DNA from 4 places in the Enterobacter hormaechei subsp. xiangfangensis genome. Region 1 is predicted to be linked to each of the others. Evidence: predicted binding sites of a transcription regulator. Region 1 holds the regulator's gene; each other region holds the start of a gene.
The links. The regulator LexA, encoded in region 1, represses DNA repair genes until DNA is damaged. The targets are predictions, from matches to a motif close to TNCTGTATGTACATACAGNA.

Region 1 (2,205 bases):
CCGCCTGACGACAGGCAGCACGCCAGACCTCACGTAACTGGCCGCTTTCACGCGCGCCATAGGCCTGCCCTGAATGCGCCTCGACGGCGTAAGCAAAACCATCCAGCGCGTAAGCGGTAAAGGTCAGTAACGTCATGAGCACTGCGTTGACTGCGACGATTTCAGGCCCAAGACGCGCACCAAAAACGGTTAAGGCGCCAAAGCAGAGTTGCAGCAGGAGCGAACGGAGCATGATGTCGCGATTAAGCGCCAGCAGCTTACGAATGTTGCCGCGCCAGGCCGATTTCAGCAGATCCAGGGTGATACCGCGCATCGCCAGTACGCGCCAGACCATTCCCAAACCAATTAGCAGCGTACCGTACTCGGCAATCGCCGTGGCCAGCGCCGCGCCCCGGACGTTCATGTGCAGCCCCATCACCAGCCACAGATCGAGCATAATGTTAAGCAGGTTGCCTACCACCAGCAGGATCACCGGCGCGCGGGCGTACTGCACGCCCAACAGCCAGCCCAGCAGGACCAGGTTTGCCAGTGAAGCGGGCGCGCTGAGCCAGCGAATTTCGAGGAACCGCCGGGCCTGTTCCAGTACGGCATCGCTGCCGCCCACAATATGGAGCGCAAAATCAATCAGCGGCGTACGCAACAGAACGATTAACGCGCCAGCACCGAACGCCAGAATGAGCGGCTGAACCAGCGCACGCGCCAGACGCAGGGGATCTTTTGCACCATACGCCTGGGCCGTCAGGCCCGTCGTACTCATGCGCAGAAAAAGCAGCAGCATAAAGAGAAAGCTGGTCGCCGTTGCGCCGATCGCGACGCCGCCGAGATAAATCGGCGAATCGAGATGCCCGATAACCGCCGTATCCACCAGCCCAAGCAGAGGAACGGTAATATTGGAAAAAATCATCGGTAGCGCAAGACGCCACAACGCCTTATCGGCAGAAGTTAGCAATGCCATGGAAATTACCGGAATCAGAAAACAGGCCAGGCTGTAGAGGAACTACAGCCTGTCAGGAAGAGATTACAGCCATTCACCGTTGCGGATAACGCCGACCGCCAGTCCTTCAATAGAGAAGCTCTGCTCGCGGAGATCCACCACAATCGGGGAGAATTCATTGTTTTCAGGCAGAAGCTGCACGGTATTGCCTTGTTTCTTCAGGCGCTTAACCGTCACTTCATCATCAATGCGCGCCACCACGACTTGCCCGTTACGCACGTCCTGCGTTTTGTGTACCGCCAGCAGATCGCCATCCAGAATACCGATATCTTTCATGGACATTCCGCTAACGCGCAGCAGGAAATCGGCGCTCGGCTTGAACATGCCTGGATCAACCTGATAGTGCCCTTCGATGTGCTGCTGCGCCAGCAGAGGTTCACCTGCCGCTACGCGACCCACCAGCGGAATACCGCTCTCTTCTTCCACCAGCAGACGAATACCGCGTGAGGCGCCGGAAACAATCTCAATCACGCCCTTACGCGCCAGCGCTTTAAGGTGCTCTTCGGCAGCATTAGGAGAACGGAAGCCCAGACGCTGCGCAATTTCTGCACGCGTGGGTGGCATACCCGTCTGGCCGATATGATCCCGAATGAGATCAAACACCTCTTGCTGCCTGGTCGTTAACGCTTTCATACCGCCCCCTGGGTGTATATACAGTTATGCTGTGAGTATATACAGTCAAAGGCGATTTTGGAACCAAAAACTGCACAAAAAACCAGGGACTTAATTATTCCTCGAGGCTCATCGGAAATGCGACCAAAGCAGCGTGACCCAGGTGATCGCCGCAGTGATAATCGCCAGCAGTACGGCAGCGGAACCCATGTCTTTCGCCCGGCCAGACAATTCATGGAATTCCGACCCGATTCGGTCAACAACGGCCTCAATAGCGCTATTAAGAATTTCCACTATCATCACCAGAAAGACAGATCCGATGAGCAGTACGCGGGTGATAGCATCAACATCAAGGAAGCAGGCGATGACAACGGCAACGATTGCAGCAACCGCCTCCTGGCGGAAAGCGGCTTCATTAACCCATGCAGCGCGGAAACCTTTCCATGAATAACCGGCAGCTTTAATGATTCGAGTTAACCCAGTGGTATTATTGGCCATTAAAAGAACCTTTTATGATAAATAGCGTCTGTAACTAAAGCCGCAGCGCGTTTTGCTGCAACCTGAAGTATGACGGGTAACAACAGAAATTTTGCGCGCTT
Region 2 (2,205 bases), 110 kb from region 1:
TCCACCAGTTCCGGATTAATCTCGCGTTTAACTTCCACCCCCAGGCTGCGAAACGCCTCCGCCTGCGCCAGCAAATTGCCACGCCCGGAGGAGAGTTTTTTCATCGCCTGGCGGTAGTTATCCTGCGCGCGATCCAGGCTTTGCCCCACCGAGGACATATCGTCCACAAACAGCCGCATTTTGTCGTACAGCTTGCTGGCGCGATCGGCAATCTGCTGCGCGTTACGGCTTTGGTGCTCATAGCGCCACAGGTTGGCAATGGTACGTAACGCCACCAGTAGCGTGGTGGGGCTGACCAGCATAATGTTATTTTTCAGCGCTTCGGTGATCAGTTCGGGCTGTCTGTCGAGCGCCAGCAGGAAGGCTGGCTCAACCGGAATGAACATCAGCACATAATCCAGCGATCGCAGCCCCGGCAACTGCTGATAATCTTTTCTGCCCAGCAGACGGATATGGTTACGCACGGAGGCGATGTGCTCCTGCAACGCTGTTTCGCGGGTGTAGTCATCTTCCGCGTTGAAGTAGCGCTCATAGGCCACCAGCGTCATTTTGGCGTCGATAACCACATCTTTGCCCTGTGGCAGACGAACAATGACATCCGGCTGCATCCGCGAGCGCGCATCGTTTTCAATGCTGACCTGCGTTTCGTATTCGTATCCTTCGCGCAGGCCAGAGGCCTCCAGCACGCGCGTCATGACCACTTCGCCCCAGTTTCCCTGCGCTTTGTTATCACCTTTCAGTGCGCGCGTCAGGTTAACCGCCTCCTGCGCCATCTGCGCATTCAGCTGCTGGAGATTACGAATTTCATGCGCCAGCGTGTGGCGCTCGCGGGCCTCCTGACCAAAGCTGTCCTGTACCTGACGTCGAAAGCCGTCCAACTGCTCACGCAGGGGCGTCAGCAGGCTGTTCAGGCTCTGACGGTTCTGCTCATCCACGCGGCGATTGCTGTGCTCAAAAATGCGGTTCGCGAGGTTCTCAAACTGCTCGCTAAGACGCTGCTCGCTGTTGATCATCTGACGGATTTTGTCTTCGGCGTGCAGTTGGGTGGACTCAAGACGGGTGGTCACTTCACGGAGATCGGCCTCCAGCGAGGTATTGATATCACGCAGATTGCGCAGTTCGTTATTGAGCAGTTCGCACTCGTCGCGCCAGTGGTCACTCAGCGCAAGCTGTTGTTTCGTTGCGCTGAGTTCGGCGACGATCTCTTCGCGCTCTGCCAGCTGTTCGGCTTTCTGCTGCGCATGCTGGTAGCCGGAAATGAGCCAGCCAATCCCCACGCTCACCAGCGCAACTACCGCATAAACCAGGATTGAGATATCCACAATGCCCCCTGCATCCACGTCTAACCCGCACAAAATAGAATTGTGCTGTATGAACGTCCAGTTTGAAAGGGTTTTCCTGCGAGGCGTTACGCAAAAAGAAAAGGCCGAGCATGTCGGCCTTTTAGCACTGAAGAGAGAATTAGATCAGGCGGCGCGCCGCTTCAACCACGATTTTCACCGCATGGCTTTCAGTCTGCTTCATGGTTTCAGCGTTCGGGATCTCCTGTTGGGTACGGTTGACGATAACGCCCGCCACCATACCGGCACGCAGACCCTGGCTCGCGCACATGGTCAGCAGCGTCGCAGATTCCATTTCGTAGTTCATGACGCCCATCGACTGCCACTCTTCCATGGAGCCTTTGAAACGGCTCACCACGCGACCAGAGAAGGTGTCGTAACGCTCCTGGCCCGGGTAGAAGGTATCGGAAGAGGCAGTTACGCCCACGTGGGTGGTGGCGCCCACGGATTTCGCGGCTTCAACCAGCGCGGTGGTGCATTCGAAATCAGCCACTGCCGGGAATTCCATCGGTGCAAAGTGCAGGCTTGCCCCGTCCAGACGCACGGATGCGGTGGTAACCAGCACGTCGCCCACGTTGATGTGCGGCTGAATGGCGCCTGTGGTGCCGATGCGCAGGAAAGTACGAATGCCCAGCTGCGCCAGCTCTTCAACGGCGATAGAGGTAGACGGGCCACCAATACCGGTAGAGCACACGATCACCGCTTTACCGTCCAGCTCTGCGCGCCAGGTGGTGAATTCGCGATGCGCTGCCAGCTTAACCGGCTTATCCATCAGCGCGGCGATCTTTTCCACACGCTCTGGATCGCCAGGGACGATAGCAAGCGTAGCCCCTTGTAAATCGTTTTTAGTGAGGCCGAGATGAAA
Region 3 (2,205 bases), 110 kb from region 1:
GGAAGGAGCCGATGGTTGTGGTCGGCCACGCGGGCAGGTTAAAGCGCGCACGCTGGGCTTCGGCGCGCACTTCATACGGGCTCTGGCGCTGGCTGTCCCGGGCAGTGATGGCCGCCAGACGTTTTTCCACCGCCGGGTTATGCACGCGCGTCGAGTGACGGCGCGCCTGGATCGGAGCGCTCCAGTGGGTAATCGCTGCCGTGTCGCCGCTGTTCAACGCGTCGCGCAGCAGAGCCAGCTCCTCACACTTTTGCAGGGCAAAGGCAAACCAGCTTTTCACCTCAGGGTCGAGTCGGGTCTCTACGCTCAGGTCGATCGGGCTGTGCAGCAGGGAACAGGAAGAGGCTACCCACAATTCACGTTTACCGACAATGTCCTTAATTTGTGCATATTTCTCGGTGAGATCGGCACGCCAGACGTTACGACCATTCACCAGACCGGCAGAGAGCAGCCACTCCGCAGGCAGACGCTTGTGCAACTCTGCCACATCGTCTTTGCCGTGAAAGAGATCAACATGCAGACCCTGAACCGGCAGCGCAGTAATGGTGTCGAGGTTAGGCGTTACGCCCTCGAAATAGGTGGTCAGCAGCAGCTTCACCTGGCCCGTGAGCGCGTCATACGCCGGTTTGAAGGCATCCAGCCACGCCTGCGGCAGCTCAAGCACCAGCGCCGGTTCATCGATTTGCACCCACTGAATACCGCGCTTACCCAGCTCAATCAGCACCTGCTTATAAACCGGCAGAATATCGTTCAGCAGGCTGAGGCGGTCGAACTGCTCACCTTTCACTTTGCCCAGCCACAGGTAGGTGACCGGCCCCAGCAGCACGGGTTTCACCTGGTGACCCAGCGCCAGCGCTTCGTCCACTTCATCCAGAAGCTGGGTCCAGGTCAGTTTGAACTGCTGGCCCTTAACGAACTCCGGCACCATATAGTGATAGTTGGTGTTAAACCACTTGGTCATTTCCGCCGCTGCCGCTGGCTCACCCGTTGGCGCGCGGCCACGGCCGATGCGGAACAGGGTATCGATATCCACCGATCCATCGTTGTTCTGATGACGAGCCGGCACGTTGCCAAGCAGCAGGCTGGTGGTCAGAACATGGTCGTACCAGGCGAAATCGCCCACCGGCAGCAGGTCTACGCCCGCCTGTTTTTGCTGATCCCAGTGACGCGCGCGCAGCTCGCGTCCCACCGCCAGCAGTTCTTCGCGGGTGGCGTTACCCGCCCAGTAGCTTTCTTGCGCTTTTTTCAGCTCGCGACGCAGACCAACGCGAGGGAAACCGAGAGTGTGAGTGCGGATTGTCATGGCATACCCCTTGTAGAAATTCGTTATTTAGACGTCCAGATGTTTACACTTCTATAATTGGCAGGTACTGTATATTCCTCAAGCGCAAAATGTTCATGCCGAAGTGAAGGACTTTCATGATCGAGATTAAACACCTGAAAACGCTACAAGCGTTGCGGAACTGCGGTTCTCTTGCGGCGGCAGCGGCCACGCTGCACCAGACTCAGTCTGCCCTTTCTCACCAGTTCAGCGATCTGGAACAACGCCTCGGCTTTCGTCTTTTTGTGCGTAAGAGCCAGCCTTTGCGCTTTACGCCGCAGGGCGAAATTTTGCTTCAGCTGGCGAACCAGGTGCTGCCGCAGATTGCCAGCGCGTTGCAGTCCTGCAACGAGCCGCAGCAGACCACCCTGCGCATCGCCATTGAGTGTCACAGCTGTATTCAGTGGCTGACCCCCGCGCTTGAGAACTTCCGCCAGAAGTGGCCGCAGGTGGAGATGGACTTCAAATCCGGCGTCACGTTTGATCCGCAGCCGTCGCTTCAGCAGGGTGAGCTGGATCTGGTGATGACCTCAGATATTCTGCCACGCAGCGGTCTGCACTATTCGCCAATGTTTGATTTTGAGGTGCGTCTGGTGCTGGCCCCGGACCATCCGCTGGCCGCCAAAACGCGTATCACGCCGGAAGATCTGGCAACGGAGACGCTGCTGATTTACCCGGTACAGCGCAGTCGTCTGGATATCTGGCGCCATTTCCTGCAACCCGCGGGCATCAGCCCACAGCTGAAAAGCGTGGATAACACGCTGCTGTTAATTCAGATGGTGGCGGCCAGAATGGGGATTGCGGCGCTGCCGCACTGGGTGGTCGAGACGGTTGAACGCCAGGGTCTGGTGGTTACCAAAACCCTGGGTGAAGGACTGTGGAGC
Region 4 (2,205 bases), 1.8 Mb from region 1:
TAAAGAAACGGAAACGTTTTCATCGTTGTGGAGTCATTACGATGGAAATATTCACCATTTTCAGCGCGTTTATGCAGAAGATGTTGCCCGCTATGGCAATATCCTTGCTTACTGGCCTAAGGAAGAGTCCCGGGAGAATATATTTTTCATATCTGATATTCCGTGGGTCAGTTTTAGCAGTTTTAACGTCAACGTCGCTAACATGCGGAATTTTTTCGCGCCCATGTTCACGTTTGGAAAATACTATAACCAGGATGAAAAAGTCTTGTTGCCTTTCGCCGTTCAGGTGCATCATTCTGTTTGTGATGGCTTCCATGTAGCCAGGATGATCAACGAGTTGCAAGAGTTATGTGATAATTTACCACACCATTCAGAGGCGCCGAACGTGTGATTCACATGTTTTTAACATACGTCTGACGAGAGGAAATGCTGTAACCAAATTTTACGCCAGAACAGATTAAAATATTCAATCGCATTGTTTTCGAGAAGATCGAAATAATGCATGATTAAGCCGCGAGCCGTTTCCGGCCCGCGGCGGCATGACAGGTGATGAGTCGTTCTGACGATCAGGCGGCTTTGACGGCCCGGATTTTTTTGCTGCTATCCGCATCTGATGCTGTTTTATCCGTTGCAGCATTGAGCTCGGGAAGCTTGCTGGTACGCAGGATATGCTGCACGGACTCTTTCTGCTCGGCGAGATACAGACCAAGGTTCTCCGCCTGCGTTTCATCCATCTGCATTCCGCTTTGCAACAGCCAGTCAGTGAACGCTTCTGCCATATCGAGCAGTTTGTCGTGAGCGTCAGCCTCTTTCTTACTGGCAAATGTCATTTTCTCTTCACCTTTTCTTACGACAACAAATTTTGTTTCAACAGCCATTGCGCACCCCCATATACTGTAATTATATACAGTATAGCAGTTGTGAAGTTGTGTTGCAGCAAAAATGTGCGAACCTGGCCTGCACAACGGGTGGACAAGCCAGGTGCTGTTATCGGTACAGCGTTTTTTCGGCAATCGGGATCAGCAAAGTGGACTGCCATTCCGCCAGGGTCAATTGAGCCAGTTTACCCAGCGCCGCGTAGAAAGGATGAGCCGCGTTTTCAACGAATACGGTCAGGAAACGCGTGCTCCATGGCAGCAGATGCCAGGCCAGAAGCTGGTCGCGTTCTGTTTCGCGACCGTTCTCGGCAAGCCATGCCGCCAGCATCAGCAACGTTCCGAAATGATCTTCAGGCTCATTCTGCTGCATCTCAAAGGCGATATGGTTTTCACGCATCCACTGACGCAACGCGAGGGTCGAATCGCCAAACAGCACTGACTCGCGATCAAGCCAGACCGAGCCCCACGGGGGGGCGGGCAGGGCATACGGGCCAATAAACAGACGCTGCCAGGCGTCTTTCAACGCTTCATCCGATGGGGTCTTAAACATACTGGCGACAGGCAGCAGGTTTTCCTCCGCCAGCGGCCAGTCCTGAACCCAGTCACCTGCGGTCAGGGCACTCACCAGCGGCGCGGTCTGCTCGCTGTCTGGGGCGAAATAAAACAGCGCGCCCAGTACCCGGGCGCTGAACGCGAACGATTCGCGGTGTGAGACATCATTCATTATAACTTTCCTTACTTGCGCGCGGGTAGCCCCGCGCACCTGTGTTAACCTGCAATTGCTAACCCTGCGGTCATATGCAGACCATAAAATAGCCCACGGCCAATCAGTTCACCCAGCATCACCAGAACGACACCTGCAAACAGGCCGAGCGTTTTTTGCTCCTGACGACGAATAAGCGGGCAGATCCAGCAGCCTAAACCCGCCGCCAGCAACGCGATGCGCCATACCTGAAGCGAACCATAATCTGGCAGCAGGGCGCTGGCCTGCTGGATGGAACTCTGTATCGTCCCCAGCGTATTGCTTTGCAACACGACGACCGCCACGCAGACGATAATTGCCAGTACGCTGACAGACGCGGCAAGAGTACCTTTGAATGTCACGTTTGCGACGCGTAGCAGCAGCGCGGCCAGCAGAGGACCAGCAAGGACCATCGTCAGGAAGAAGCTCAGCGTGGTGTAACCCGTATACCAGGTCGGGACAGTCTCTATCTGATAGACCCGGGTCATCGCCCAGACAAAAACGATACCCAGAAGCTGGCTGACAACCAGCCAGATTTTGCCCAAAGCTGGGGGCATTTTACCGATAACCGACACCAGCCACCAG

Region 2: rmuC (DNA recombination protein RmuC) is a predicted target of LexA. The motif match lies at 1,366-1,385, and genes of this name have one in related genera.
Region 3: metR (HTH-type transcriptional regulator MetR) is a predicted target of LexA. The motif match lies at 1,369-1,388, and genes of this name have one in related genera.
Region 4: BFV63_RS10215 (YebG family protein) is a predicted target of LexA. The motif match lies at 893-912, and genes of this name have one in related genera.

What each region holds. Positions count from the first base shown of each region.
Region 1 covers NZ_CP017183.1:315,273-317,477, reverse strand. Annotated here, with positions in the region: gene dinF (MATE family efflux transporter DinF) at 1-955, opposite strand, end outside; gene lexA (transcriptional repressor LexA) at 1,019-1,627, opposite strand; gene BFV63_RS01510 (diacylglycerol kinase) at 1,736-2,104, opposite strand.
Region 2 covers NZ_CP017183.1:207,943-210,147, reverse strand. Annotated here, with positions in the region: gene rmuC (DNA recombination protein RmuC) at 1-1,322, opposite strand, end outside; gene udp (uridine phosphorylase) at 1,462-2,205, opposite strand, start outside.
Region 3 covers NZ_CP017183.1:203,648-205,852, reverse strand. Annotated here, with positions in the region: gene metE (5-methyltetrahydropteroyltriglutamate--homocysteine S-methyltransferase) at 1-1,303, opposite strand, end outside; gene metR (HTH-type transcriptional regulator MetR) at 1,420-2,205, shown strand, end outside.
Region 4 covers NZ_CP017183.1:2,116,549-2,118,753, forward strand. Annotated here, with positions in the region: gene catA (type A chloramphenicol O-acetyltransferase) at 1-391, shown strand, start outside; gene BFV63_RS10215 (YebG family protein) at 567-878, opposite strand; gene dmsD (Tat proofreading chaperone DmsD) at 988-1,602, opposite strand; gene BFV63_RS10225 (dimethyl sulfoxide reductase anchor subunit family protein) at 1,647-2,205, opposite strand, start outside.